Regions from separate parts of the Desulforamulus ruminis DSM 2154 genome, predicted to be linked through region 2. Evidence: riboswitches for the same ligand, from Rfam matches in the RefSeq annotation. Region 2 holds a riboswitch; the other holds the start of a gene.
The links. Region 2 has a riboswitch for glycine ahead of gcvT (glycine cleavage system aminomethyltransferase GcvT). Riboswitches for the same ligand answer to the same signal wherever they lie in the genome.

Region 1: another riboswitch for glycine. It lies ahead of DESRU_RS17145 (serine hydroxymethyltransferase); the one in region 2 lies ahead of gcvT (glycine cleavage system aminomethyltransferase GcvT).

What each region holds. Positions count from the first base shown of each region.
Region 1 covers NC_015589.1:3,463,133-3,470,024, forward strand. Annotated here, with positions in the region: gene DESRU_RS17130 (metal ABC transporter substrate-binding protein) at 1-18, opposite strand, end outside; gene DESRU_RS17135 (hypothetical protein) at 389-592, shown strand; gene lpdA (dihydrolipoyl dehydrogenase) at 709-2,088, opposite strand; gene DESRU_RS17145 (serine hydroxymethyltransferase) at 2,116-3,366, opposite strand; glycine riboswitch at 3,659-3,763, opposite strand; gene DESRU_RS20015 (cache domain-containing protein) at 3,967-6,105, opposite strand; gene DESRU_RS20635 (aspartyl-phosphate phosphatase Spo0E family protein) at 6,614-6,790, opposite strand.
Region 2 covers NC_015589.1:3,337,128-3,344,019, reverse strand. Annotated here, with positions in the region: gene ileS (isoleucine--tRNA ligase) at 1-2,480, shown strand, start outside; gene DESRU_RS16560 (alpha/beta-type small acid-soluble spore protein) at 2,539-2,784, opposite strand; gene DESRU_RS20990 (hypothetical protein) at 2,992-3,141, opposite strand; gene DESRU_RS20985 (hypothetical protein) at 3,222-3,395, opposite strand; glycine riboswitch at 3,633-3,736, shown strand; glycine riboswitch at 3,740-3,827, shown strand; gene gcvT (glycine cleavage system aminomethyltransferase GcvT) at 3,923-5,017, shown strand; gene gcvH (glycine cleavage system protein GcvH) at 5,021-5,407, shown strand; gene gcvPA (aminomethyl-transferring glycine dehydrogenase subunit GcvPA) at 5,409-6,749, shown strand; gene gcvPB (aminomethyl-transferring glycine dehydrogenase subunit GcvPB) at 6,746-6,892, shown strand, end outside.

The DNA of each region.
Region 1 (6,892 bases), 130 kb from region 2:
CGCAAAAAATTTTTTCACCCAAGGTTCCTCCTTTTATCCTTTTGAGGGTTTGTTAACCCGCTTGTCCGTAATTTTTACTAAACAATAATTTAAATTTTATACCACCCACCTAAATAAGAATTATTCTGATCTAATATTCATTATGAAACATTTACCCAATATATGTCAACTGCAGAAAGGAAATTAAAGAATAATTTCATGTTGTCTGATTTTGAGCAAATAGAGTTGTTTCTTGATCAGAATTTGTACCACATCCAACCTATTGCTTTTAAACTATGTTTATAAAATAATAAATCATTAAAAAGGAACCCTGAGGCTCTGTGATCCATCATTGGTTTAAGGTTATTTTAAGATTTGCATGAGACAATCAGCCTGGAGGCGATAGGTGATGAAAAAATTTCTTATTGTATACGCCATTGTTGCTCTGATTGTGAGCGGTACCATGGGGTATGAAAAATATCTGGAAACCAAACATGGCCATACTCAGGCAACGGTCGCTCCGGCCAAAAACACTACAGTAAATCCACAGGTTACGGTTAATGGTCAAAGCAACCCCAATATTCATGTCAGTACCGAAAAATCAAAGAAATAACTTAAACAAATTCTATCGACAACACCGGTTGAACAGGTCCGGACAGACGCAGAAAAAAGCCGGCACCCTTTTACGATGCCGGCTTCAACAGGACGATTAAAAGTTCGGAGTCTTCATTAAATGTGGACAGCCATACCATGCAACGCCTCCGCTGCTTCCAGCACAGCTTCAGAAAGAGTCGGATGAGCATGAATGGTCCCGGCCAATTGCTCTACGGTAGCCCCTAACTGGATGGCCAACGTTGCCTCGCCAATGAGGTCGGTTGCGTGGGGCCCCAGTATATGGACGCCCAGGATACGGTCTGTATCCGGATCGGCCAGTATTTTGACAAACCCCTCGGTTTCACCCATGGCAACCGCCTTTCCCGAAGCCATAAAGGGGAACTTGCCGGCCTTTATTTTGATGCCCCGAGCCTCGGCCTCTTGGGTTGTTAAGCCTACGCCGGCTGTTTCCGGTATGGTAAAGATGCAACTGGGCACAACGCTGTAGTCCATCTCCTTTTCCTTGCCCATGATATGATCCACAGCCACCATTCCCTGGGCGGAAGCCACATGTGCCAACTGAATTTTCCCGGTAATATCCCCAATGGCATAGATACCCGGCACGCTGGTGCGCAGCCGGCTATCCACCTGGACTGCCCCCCGGTCGTTAAACTGAACGCCCAATTCCGCCAGGCCTTGCTCTGCTAAATTCATGGTACGTCCAATGGAAATCAGTATTTTATCCGCCACCAATTCTTCGCCGTTCTCCAACAACGCCATCACTTTATCTGCGGTTTTGGTTACAGCCGTTATTTTGGACTTGGTCTTAACCGTAATGCCGCGTTTTTTCAAAATGCTTTGCATCTGTCTCTGAACATCCCGGTCTACTGTGGATAACAGGGTCGGCAGGGCTTCCACAATGGTGATCTTAACTCCCAGCTCGGCAAAGATGCAGGCAAATTCACAGCCAATCACACCGCCGCCGATAATTAACATTTCCCCGGGCAGTTCTGTCAGGTTGAGGATTTCATCGGAGGTCATCACCCGCTGTCCGTCATAGCCCAGGGCGGGAATCAAAGCCGGGCGGGTGCCGGTGGCCAAGATAATGTTTTCTGCATCTAAGACCATCTCACCGCCGTCCTTTAAGTCCACCTTAACCTGACCGGGGGCGACAATACGACCGGCGCCCTGAATCACCTCCACTTTGTTCTTCTTCAGCAGATATTGCACTCCACCCACCAGTTTGTTTACCACCTGATCCTTGCGCTCCTTCATCCGCCCATAATCCACCGCTATCTGGCCAACCTGAATCCCCAGTTCCTCCGACCGGCGGATAGCAGCCACTAAAGCGGCCTGACTTACCAGCGCTTTGGTGGGAATACATCCCCAATTTAAACATGTGCCGCCCACCTGATCTTTTTCCACCAAAGCCACTTTAGCTCCCAATTTGGCGGCCCGGATGGCTGCTACATAGCCGCCGGGCCCCCCGCCTATAATTACGATGCGATAGTTCAAGATAACACCTCCAGGTATTAATATACCTTAATAAATGGGATATTTAACACATATTTCATTCACCCTTTGCTTCAGTTCCTCTGCTTTTTCATTAAATTGATCTGAAAGAGCCGTGTTAATAATGCCGGCGACCTCGGCCATCTCCGCTTCTTTAAATCCTCGGGTGGTCACGGCCGGTGTGCCGATTCGGATGCCGCTGGTAACAAAGGGACTGAGCGGCTCAAAGGGGATGGTATTTTTATTGACGGTCACCCCAATCTCATCCAATCTTTTCTCAGCTTCTTTTCCGGTCATATTCCGATTGCGCAGATCCACCAGGATCAAGTGAGTATCCGTCCCGCCGGATACCAGGGTAAAACCGGCTTTTTGCAGTTCTTGGGCTAGAAATGAAGCATTTTTTAACACCTGTTTTTGATAATCTATAAAACCGGGTTTTAACGCTTCGCCAAAGGCAACTGCTTTGGCCGCAATCACATGCATCAGCGGTCCGCCCTGGGTACCGGGAAAAACGGCCTTGTTAACCGCCGAAGCATAATCCTTTTTACACAGAATCATGCCGCCTCTGGGTCCCCGCAAGGTTTTATGGGTGGTGGTAGTCACAAAATCAGCGTAGGGAACGGGGCTCATATGCAGGCCTGCTGCCACCAGCCCGGCAATGTGCGCCATATCCACTAAAAGGAGGGCACCCACTTCATCGGCAATTTCCCTGAACCTTTGAAAATCAATGGTCCTGGGATAGGCGCTGGTGCCTGCCACGATCATTTTGGGTCTGTATTCCCGGGCCAGGGCCGCAATTTTTTCATAATCCAGCCGGTGGGTTTCGGGATCCACACCATAGGACTTTACTTCAAAGTAGGAACCGGATACATTGGCCGGACTGCCGTGGGTTAGATGCCCTCCATCATTCAAATTTTGCCCCATAATCTTGTCCCCGGGTTTTAGAACCGCAAAGTACACGGCAAAATTGGCCTGAGCCCCGGAATGGGGCTGCACATTAATATGTTCCCCGCCAAATAATTTCTGGGCTCTTTGTATGGCTAGATTCTCCATCTTATCCACATATTCGCAACCGCCATAATATCTTTTACCCGGGTAACCTTCCGCATATTTATTGGTTAAGACACTGCCCTGAGCCGCCATCACCACCTGGGAGGTAAAATTCTCCGAAGCAATTAATTCAATCTTACGATTTTGACGCATCCTTTCCAATTCTACAATTTCAGCCGCTTCGGGATCTTGCATTAAGTAGTTCACTATTTTCTTCCCCCTTTTTATCATCCTTGGTTATTTAAGCTTCGCCCTTAGGCAGGGCTGCCTTACTGCCTTTCATCCAAGTTTCCTACCGTCAGGATCCCTCCTGCCCTTTCTCCCTTGGGCCCTAATGAACAGGATTTTCAATATGTATCAACCTCCCTCCCAAAGGATTTGTTCTTGACTGCAAAATAAAAGGACAGAGGAAACAGTCTTTGCTGTTTCCTCTGTCCTTTAACCTGAAAGATTCACCTCTTGCGAAGCTATCCCCTTGGGTGTTTCATAAAACTTGCCGCCTCATGAAAACTCTCCAGAGTATCGTCTGAATACAGTACTTTTACCTGAGAGTTTCAAAACCGGTTTCGCTTCACCGCTCCTTTACTCCTTCGGCGCCTCAGCCAGAGGTCTCTCCCGTATTCTTCATCCGATTTTATTTGGTTTTATATGGTCGGGTGCTTAATTAAGCCAAATCTTTTAAGAAGATTTTTACCGCACGGCCTTTTTGCCGTTCTCAATATCCTTTGTAACAGATATTTTATTATATCATAATGATCCCTGTCTGTCTTATCAAAATCATTGCTGGGTTTTGTGTGGGCAACACCGGCTAGATGCAAAGGATTTCTCTTTCTAACACGAACTGCATTCAAACTTAACATAGAAGGTGGTTCCTTTGGGTCCGGTATCAATACTGATGGTGGCATTGTGACGGGCGGCAATACTGTAACAAATACCAAGCCCTAAACCCGTTCCGTAGTCTTTTGTGGTAAAGAAAGGGGTTCCCAGCTTTTCTAAATACTCCGGTTTAATTCCCTCGCCCTGGTCCTGGACCACCAGCACCAGGTGATTGGGGTCCCTATAGGTTCTGATGGTTAAATAACCCCCACTCTGCTGCATTGCCTCCAAGCCATTACGGCACAGATTTAATATGAGCTGACGGATTTCATTTTCATTTAATAAGATATCCGGTATCTCGCTGATATCAATCTGCAGGTTTTTGTCCTGATTGGCAGCATCCGCTTTAATTAAAGGGATCAAGCTGCTAATAATATGATTAAGATTTTGTACTTCCAAGCCTGTGGGCTTGCTTCTGCCAATGGATAAAAACTCAGTAATAATTAAGTTCGCCCGGTCCAGCTCTTCAATCATTAAGTCGTAATAACTTTTATATCGGCTCTCTTTTTCACGCAGCATCTGTAAGAACCCCCGGATGGTTGTCATGGGATTTCTTACTTCATGACTGATGCCGGCAGCCATTTCCCCGATTAAATTTAATCGGTCTAATTTTATTAATTCATTTTCATAACGTTTTCTCTCAGTGATATCCTGCATAATCCCCTGGATGGCATAGGATTTGCCTTCTTCATCAAACAGCAATTCAGCATGCTCCTGAACCCAAACCACTTGACCATTACGATGCACCATACGGTACTCAGAGACAAAATCAGTTTTATTTGCAACGCTGTTTCGGAATTCTTCTTCCACACGCTCTTTGTCTTCTATAAAGATGTATTCCATCCAAATCTTCGGTTTACCAAGCCATTCCTCAGCAAAAAATCCTAATACCTTATGTAAATACGGATTAATATAGATGGGCTTTTGATCGGGTAATTGTGAGAGATAAACCACCACTGGCAATTGCTCAACCAATGATTTATATTTTCGTTCTGCATTCTCCAGCTTTTTTGCATACTTTTCTAAAGATATAATCATTTCATCAAAGGATTTTGCTAATAAACCAATCTCACCGTCATAGGGTAAGTTGGTCCTTACATTCAAGTTGGCCGAAGACAGTTCCTTGGTTACTTTTACCAGATTATTCAAGGGTCTCAATAGATGCAAAGTTCCACTAATTAGAATTAAAGCTACGGAGGCTAAGGTAACAATAATAATGACGGTAATGTTTTTTTGCAATATACCGTTGGAGGTAGTATATACTACATGCTTGGGAATACCGGAATAAATGTATAAAGCTCTATCATTGTTAGGAAAGCTACTTAAGGGAGTAAAGGAATAAATTCTCTCTGTTCCATCAACCCCCAAGGCTTGTATGCTTTTTACATTACCCTTAACCACAGCATCTCTTAAGGCCTCGGGAACCGTTCTCCCTGTCCAGCGATCATTATCGGGAAAGCGGGCCAGGATTTTTCCCTTTCCATCACATAAAGTTAAGCTGGAACCTTCAGGTAGCTTGTACTGCCAGGCAATATCGGTAAGATAACTTAATTTGAGCCCGGTAAAAAGAACCCCGTTCACCTTTCCATTATGGTCCATAACGGGATAACAAAAGGTAATCACCGTTTGACCGGTTATCGGTCCCACATAATATTCTCCAATAGAGAACCTACCGGTTTGCAATGCCCGTTGGAATGCGGGCCTTGCAAAAAAATTGAGTGGTTCCGTAGATTGAGGGGCGCTGCAAATTAGATTACCTTTTACATCAAGCATCCCTATAATAGAATATTCGGGATGTTCCGCAAGTAACGAACGATATAGTTCATTACTCCAATCTATATTTAGCACTTGAGGATTTAAAGCCAAGAGTTGCAGCATTTGTTTGGTGCATTTTATAGTTCTATTGTAATTTTCAGTAGCCTGAGTGACTAATCGCTTGGTATTCTCTTGGGCTTGCGTTACTTCCACCTTACGATATTCTGAAAACGTATATGACAGTAAGAGAATCACCGGCATAATAATTACTAGAACCAAAGTAATTAATTTACTCTTAATACTAGCCTTGCTGAATCTTCTTATCATTTTAAACCTCATCGTTTTAATATGTAAAAAATTTACAATAAATTAATAATTTTCAAAAAAAAAATATATCACTGGAAGTCCACAATAATCAAGGATAAAGGCAGTCGATTTATGTCGCGTAGTTAAAAAATAAGTTGAAGCATTACTCTAAATGTGTTTTCAAGTCTATTTTTAAGAAAAGAAAAGGAAGGTTTAACGCCTTCCCTTCTTTTACTTTCTATGCTTTTTAAACTGAAGGACAAGGTTTTAATGCTATTTTAAAATTAAAGTCCACAGTTTTTCGTTAATTTATAGTTAGAATACTACTACTATAAGAGCTGAAATTCATTTTTGTGCTTTTTTTCACCTTGAGGATCCTATAGTAAATATAGATGAAGAAAATCAAAATGTAAAGGTATACAAACCGACCACTTCACCGCTTTTTCGACCTTTTAGTGATGTCAATGAAAAAAACCAGTTAGTGACAACCCCCAAATTATATTCTTCTCAGCACTAATCAAAAAAATTGCCGCCACCTCTGCTAGCCTTTTTCCTCCTTCTCCTTTAGTAGACCATAATACTTATTCAGCACTCTGTTCAATTCCTCACTGGCCTCAACTACCTCAGGGTCGGTCAATAGCTTACCCTCACTCTCATTGTGCAGCTTCCTTCTTAGTTCGTCGATGAGTCGCAAAATGCCCTTCAGATCCTGTGGCATACCGATCCCTCCCAAGGTTTTGATATAGCATGCCCGGTGGAAAAATAAGAAAACCCTGTCCTGCAACATTTTGGCCACAAAACAATAAAAAGCTCACCCTTC
Region 2 (6,892 bases):
CCATCAAGGCCCTGGGCATTAACCGCCATCAGGTGGACCCGGTGGAGTTCCGCAACAAGTGCAAGGATTACGCCCTGAAGTTTGCCAACATTCAAAGTGAGGAATTTCAGCGGCTGGGCGTGCGGGGGGATTGGGAGCGCCCTTATTATACCCTGCTGCCCCAGTACGAGGCCACGCAAGTCCGGGTTTTTGGCGAAATGGCTAAAAAGGGATATATTTATAAGGGCCTGAAGCCGGTTTACTGGTGCGCCAGTTGCGAAACCGCCCTGGCGGAGGCCGAAGTGGAATACGGGGATAAAACATCGCCCTCCATTTACGTTAAGTTTCCGGTGAAAGAGGGAAAAGGGATTTTGCCGGAAGACGCCGCGGTGGTGATCTGGACCACCACGCCCTGGACCCTGCCCGCCAACGTGGCTATCAGCGTGCATCCGGAATTTGAATACGTTTTGGCCCGGGTGAAGGGACAAAAGGTCGTGGTGGCCAAGGAACTGCTGGAAGCCTTCAAAGAGGTAATGGAGGCGGAGGAGGCCGAGATTCTGGCCACCTTTAAAGGGGAGCAGTTGGACCGGGTGGTTTGCCGGCACCCCTTTGTGGACCGGGATTCCCTGGTGATTCTGGGCGAGCATGTCACCCTGGACGCCGGCACCGGCTGTGTTCATACGGCGCCGGGACATGGCGAGGAAGACTTCCTGGCGGCCAAACAATACGGACTGCCGGTCCTCTCTCCCCTAGACAACCGCGGTAAATTTACCGCGGAAGGGGGCAAGTTCCAGGGCCAGTTTATACTGGACGCCAACAAATCGGTGATTGAAGAACTCCAAGAGCAGGGCGCCTTGCTGGGCCTGGGCAATATTAAACACCAGTACCCCCACTGTTGGCGCTGCAAGCAGCCGGTTTTCTTCCGGGCCACCGAGCAGTGGTTTGCTTCGGTGGAGGGTTTCCGCCGGGAGACCCTGCAGGCCATCCGGAATATCAAGTGGGTTCCGGCCTGGGGAGAGGACCGCATCTATAATATGGTGGAGGGCCGCGGCGACTGGTGTGTTTCACGCCAGCGCATCTGGGGCGTACCCATTCCCATTTTTTACTGCAACCACTGCGGCAAGGAAATCATTACTGAAGAAACCATTGCCCATATCCAGCAGTTGTTTAAGGAGCACGGTTCGGATATCTGGTTTGCCAAAGAGGCCAATGAACTGGTGCCCCCCGGCTTGAACTGCCATCACTGCGGGAAAGGCGGCGACTTCCGTAAGGAAACCGATATTATGGATGTCTGGTTTGATTCCGGCTCCAGCCATCTGGCGGTTTTGGACCAACCGGAGTTGTGGCCGGAATTGCAGCGGCCGGCGGACCTTTATCTGGAGGGCAGCGATCAGCACCGGGGCTGGTTCAATTCTTCCCTGTCCACCTCGGTTGCGGTAACCGGCAAGCCTCCTTATAAAACCGTACTGACCCATGGCTTTACGGTGGATGAAAAGGGACGCAAGATGTCCAAATCCCTGGGCAATGTGGTGGATCCGTTAAAAATCATCAATCAGATGGGGGCCGATATCCTGCGCCTCTGGGTTTCCTCCGCGGATTACCGGGGAGATTTGGCGTTATCCCAGAATATCCTTAAGCAGATGACCGAGTCCTACCGCAAGATTCGCAATACCGCCCGTTTTCTGCTGGGCAATCTCTATGATTTTGACCCGGCCAAAGACAAAGTGGCTTACCGGGATCTGCCGGAGCTGGACCGGGTGGCCCTGATGGAACTGAACAAGTTGATTAAGCGGGTGCTGGCGGCCTATGAGGACTACGAGTTCCATGTGGTTTATCATGCCATTCACAATTACTGTGTGCTGGATCTCAGCGCCTTTTATCTGGATATTATCAAGGACCGTTTATATACGGCGGTGCCCGCCTCCCTTGAACGCCGGGCTGCCCAGACGGTACTTTGCGAAGTGCTGGATGCCCTGGTGCGGCTGCTGGTGCCGGTTTTAACCTTCACCACCGAAGAAATCTACCGGCACATGCCGGTTGCCGGTGAAAGGCTGGCCAGTGTTCAAATGCTGGATATGCCTGAAGCCAATGTGGAATATATTGATGTGGAGTTGGAGAAAAAGTGGGACCGGGTAAAGGAGATCCGTAAAGAAGTTTTGAAGGTGCTGGAAACCGCCCGTCAGAACAAAATTATCGGCAACGCCCTGGAGGCCCAAGTGGATCTTTACGCCCACGGGGACACGGCCGAGTTCCTTCGGGCTATGGCTGCTGAACTGGCCACCATTTTTATTGTTTCCGGCGTATCTCTGCATCCCCTGGCGGAAGCACCTGCTGAAGCTGCCCGAGCGGAAGGAATGGAACTGGCGGTGGCGGTGGCCCCTGCCGGCGGCGCCAAATGCGAGCGTTGTTGGATGTATGCCGAAGGGATTGGCAGTGATCCTGAAAACCCGACCCTCTGCCCCCGTTGTGCCGGCGTGGTGCAGGAACATCACCAAGTGTAACAATATTTAAGAGAGCGAACTCCAGGGTTCGCTCTCTCATGTTTTTTCTATGGAATTTCTATTTTATGCCCTGCCTCAGGGCATCCAGATCAATTAACCCCTTTTTGGCCCGCTGGGTGATGATTCCCCCAATACGTCCCGACTCTATGGAAGTTAACCCACCCCAACCTTCGCGCCGAACCTTTTCAGCCAGACCCAGTTCTTCGGCGATTTCCAATTTCAACAGATCCATGGGGGTAGGCTTTTTTTCTTTTTTAGCCCGGGATTTCATTTTTTCCTTTGAATTCTTAATTCCTGCGTTCATACTGCCTCCTTGAAGCGGAAACCCTCCCCAAGGGAGGGCTGGATTTTAAAAATCAAGGTATTCGGTGTATCATAGGGTATAATGCCCTCCTATGGCCCCCAAAATACATTCGAAATTCCATACGTTGCTGTGGATGCAGTGATGAATCCAGGGATAAGGAGAAAATAAGAGGGCCTTTGCGGCCCACTAAAAATAAATTTATCCAGCTTACCGATCAGAAGCATGTTGATTAATGCCAGGGCAGGGGCAGCTTCCGGGGCAGGTACATTTCCCTCCGAAATGATACCCTAGGAAATACCCGGATAAAAGCAAAATAACAACACCAAAGACAGTAACAATAGTCTTTTTATCAATCATTCTATTCACCCCCTAGTAGGATGAATATTGGCTTTTATTCTAAATAATTCCAATTTGAAAAAATAAATAAAAAGGTCTTCTTAAATGACGAAACCCCCCCGAAGGAGGGTTTCTTTAGACAAAGCCCATAAAAACTGTGCACCGATCACAGGGTTTACCGTATAGCCAACGGCAATCTTTCGATTGCCTGCGGCCATTGGAAAACCCGCGATGATCTTGTCGATCATTACAGATCGAAAGTCTGAAATCATCATTGATAAAAACAGACCACGAATCCTTAACCCATAAAGGAGGATTATTTCGATACTGTAATCATCTTGGCTCAGCCTTATGAACTTTGATGCTGGTAGTATAACCCCGGCAGGAACAAACTATTAATGAATCCGGTTGGTAATATTTTCTGTAAAATTATAAAAATATTTTTTCATTAAGAGGATTTTGGCAGGACTAAAAAGAATAAGGCCAAAGTGGAAAGATCAATAAAACTGCGGATGATGGCCGTGGGAGAGACCCTTGCGGGGGCGCCGAAGGAGCAAACCGGTTTCTTGAGGGAGAAACCCGTTAAACTCTCAGGCAAAAGGACTGTGGCCGGACGTACCTCTGGAGAGTTCCTGCATAAGATGGACCAGCGGGACACCAAAGGGGAAACTTCTCGGAGAAGTCATCTCTCAGGTTAAAGGACAGAGTTTATACCGGCAGCGGTATAACTCCGTCCTTTTATATTCCCGGCTTGGCGTAAGATGTTGAAGCCCGGAACATACTAAACTTAGGAGGTGACGTGGTGGCAGACATGAAAGTAACGCCTCTCTACAATGTCCACCAGCGTGCAGGAGCTAAAATGGTTGAATTCGGGGGTTGGCTGATGCCAATCCAGTATGAGGGAATTTTGAAAGAGCATCAGGCTGTGAGAACGGCCGCCGGATTATTTGATGTTTCCCATATGGGGGAAATCGAAATTACCGGGCAAGAGGCGGCTTCCTTTATACAAAGAATGATTACCAATGATTTGACCCGCTTGAGTCCCGGCGGGGCCCTTTACACGCCCATGTGCCATCCCGGAGGCGGTACGGTGGATGATTTACTGGTCTATAGGCTGGAAGATCACCGCTACCTGCTGGTGGTCAATGCTTCCAATGTGGCCAAAGATTATCAATGGCTTAAGGATCATGCCCCGGAAGGCGTAAAGGTGACCGACGTTTCCGAGAGCACCGTTCAATTGGCTCTTCAGGGGCCTTTGGCCTTAAAAATTTTGCAAAAATTAACTTCTGTTAACCTCAGTGAAATAAAATATTTTTACTTTGTGCATGGTCCGGTAGAAGGGGTGCCCTGCTTAATCTCCCGTACCGGATATACCGGTGAGGACGGCTTTGAGCTTTATTTTGCGGCGGAGCAGGCTGAAAAAGTCTGGCAGGCCATCTTAGACGCCGGGGTGGAGGAAGGGGTTAAACCCGTTGGCCTGGGGGCCAGAGACACCCTGCGCTTTGAAGCCTGCCTGGCCTTGTATGGTCACGAATTAAGCGACAGTATTTCACCCCTTATGGCCGGACTGGGCTGGACCGTAAAGTTTAACAAGGGCGAGTTTGTAGGCCGGGAAAACCTGCTTAAAGAGAAGGAAGCGGGAATCAGTCATAAACTGGTGGGCCTGGAAATGCTGGACCGGGGGATTCCCCGCCAGGGCTATCCTGTCAACAGGGAGGGCCGGGAGGTGGGCTGGATTACCTCCGGAACCTTTGCACCCACCCTGGGGAAAAACCTGGGGTTAGCGTATGTTCTGGCACAGTGGGCGGAAATCGGCAGCGAACTGGACGTAGTGGTTCGCGGCAAGCCGTTAAAGGCCCGGGTTGTGCCTAAACCATTTTATAAACGGGAGGTCTAATGAATGAATATACCAGCGGAATTAAAGTACAGCAAAGAGCACGAGTGGGTTAAAGTTGAAGGAAACCGGGCCACCATCGGCATCACGGATTTTGCCCAGGAGTCCCTGGGAGACATCGTATTTGTGGAACTGCCCGCTGTAGGGGATGAATTGGAAAGGGAAGAGACCTTCGGGGTGGTGGAGTCTGTAAAAACCGCCAGCGATTTATATTCCCCGGTGAGCGGCAAAGTGGTGGAAATCAACGAAGAACCGGTGGATTCCCCCGAAGTGGTCAATCAGGACCCCTATGGCAAGGGCTGGATGATCGTGATTGAAATGACGGAGCCGGCTCAACTGGATGATTTAATGACCTCGGAACAATATAAAGCTATGGTGGAAGAAGGGAACTAGTTTGCATTATATTCCGCATACCGCCCGGGAACGCCGGCAAATGCTTGCGGCCCTGGGCCTTGATAGCACGGATCAATTATTCCAGGATATTCCCCGGGAGCTTCTTTTTAATGGCGAGCTCCGGGTGGAGGGCGGGTGGTCGGAAATGGAACTGGCCGGTCATCTGTCCGGCCTGGCCAGAATGAACTCCGGCACCGACGAGCTGGTTTGCTTTTTGGGGGCCGGGGCTTACGATCACTATATCCCCAGTGCGGTGAAACATGTTTTGTCCAGATCGGAATTTTATACCGCTTATACTCCTTACCAGCCGGAAATCAGTCAGGGCGTTTTACAATCCATCTTTGAATACCAAAGTATGATTTGTCTGCTCACGGGCATGGATGTGGCCAATGCCTCCATGTATGACGGAGCCAGCGCCCTGGCCGAAGGGGCGCTGATGGCCTGCGCCGCCACCAAAAGAGATGCGGTGGTGGTGGCCAGAACCGTACACCCTGAGTACAGAGAAGTTCTCCGTACCTACATGTTTGGCCCCGGGGTGGCAGTAAAGGAAGTTCCTTTCCGGGACGGAGTCACCCCCGTAGAAGAAGTAATTCAACAGTTGGATAAGAATACCGCTGCTTTACTGGTGCAGTATCCCAACTTTTTCGGAAGCATGGAAGATTTAAACGGTCTGGCTGAGGCAGCCCATGCCGTGGGCGCCCTGCTGGTGGTTTGCGCCGATCCCATTGCCCTGGGTCTGCTTCAGGCACCGGGTTCCTGCGGCGCCGATATTGTGGTGGGAGAAGGCCAGTCCCTGGGCATTCCCCTTTCTTACGGCGGTCCCCATCTGGGTTTTCTGGCCTGCAAAGAAAAGCTTATGAGGAGGATGCCCGGCCGTATTGTGGGTCAAACGGTGGATGTGGAGGGCCGCAGGAGTTTTGTTTTAACCCTGCAGGCCAGAGAACAGCACATCCGCCGGGAAAAGGCCACTTCCAATATCTGCTCCAATCAGGCTTTGTGCGCCCTGGCGGCCACCGTTTATCTGAGCCTGGTGGGCCGGGAAGGCCTGCGCCGGGTGGCGGAATTATGCCTGCAGAAAATAGCCTATGCCAAAAAACTTTTGTCCGGCGTGTCCGGCTGCCGGCTGCCCTGGCATTCTCCTACCTTTAAAGAGTTTGTGGTTAAAACCGGACCGTCTCCCCGGGAAGTAAACCGCCGTCTGCTGCAGCAAGGCATCCTCGGCGGTTTGGATCTTGAACCCTATTACCCGGAATTGGCCGGGCACATGCTGATCTGCGTCACTGAAAAACGGACCCGGCAGGAAATTGAAAGCCTGGCGGAAAGACTGGGGGCTATGTCATGACCGAAAAATTAATTTTTGAATTGAGCACCCCCGGACGGCAGGGGATCGTCCTTCCGGAGGCCGACGTACCCTTGGTGGCGCCCGGTGAATTAGTGCCTGCCGGTTATCTCCGGGAAGAGACGCCGACCCTGCCGGAAGTCAGT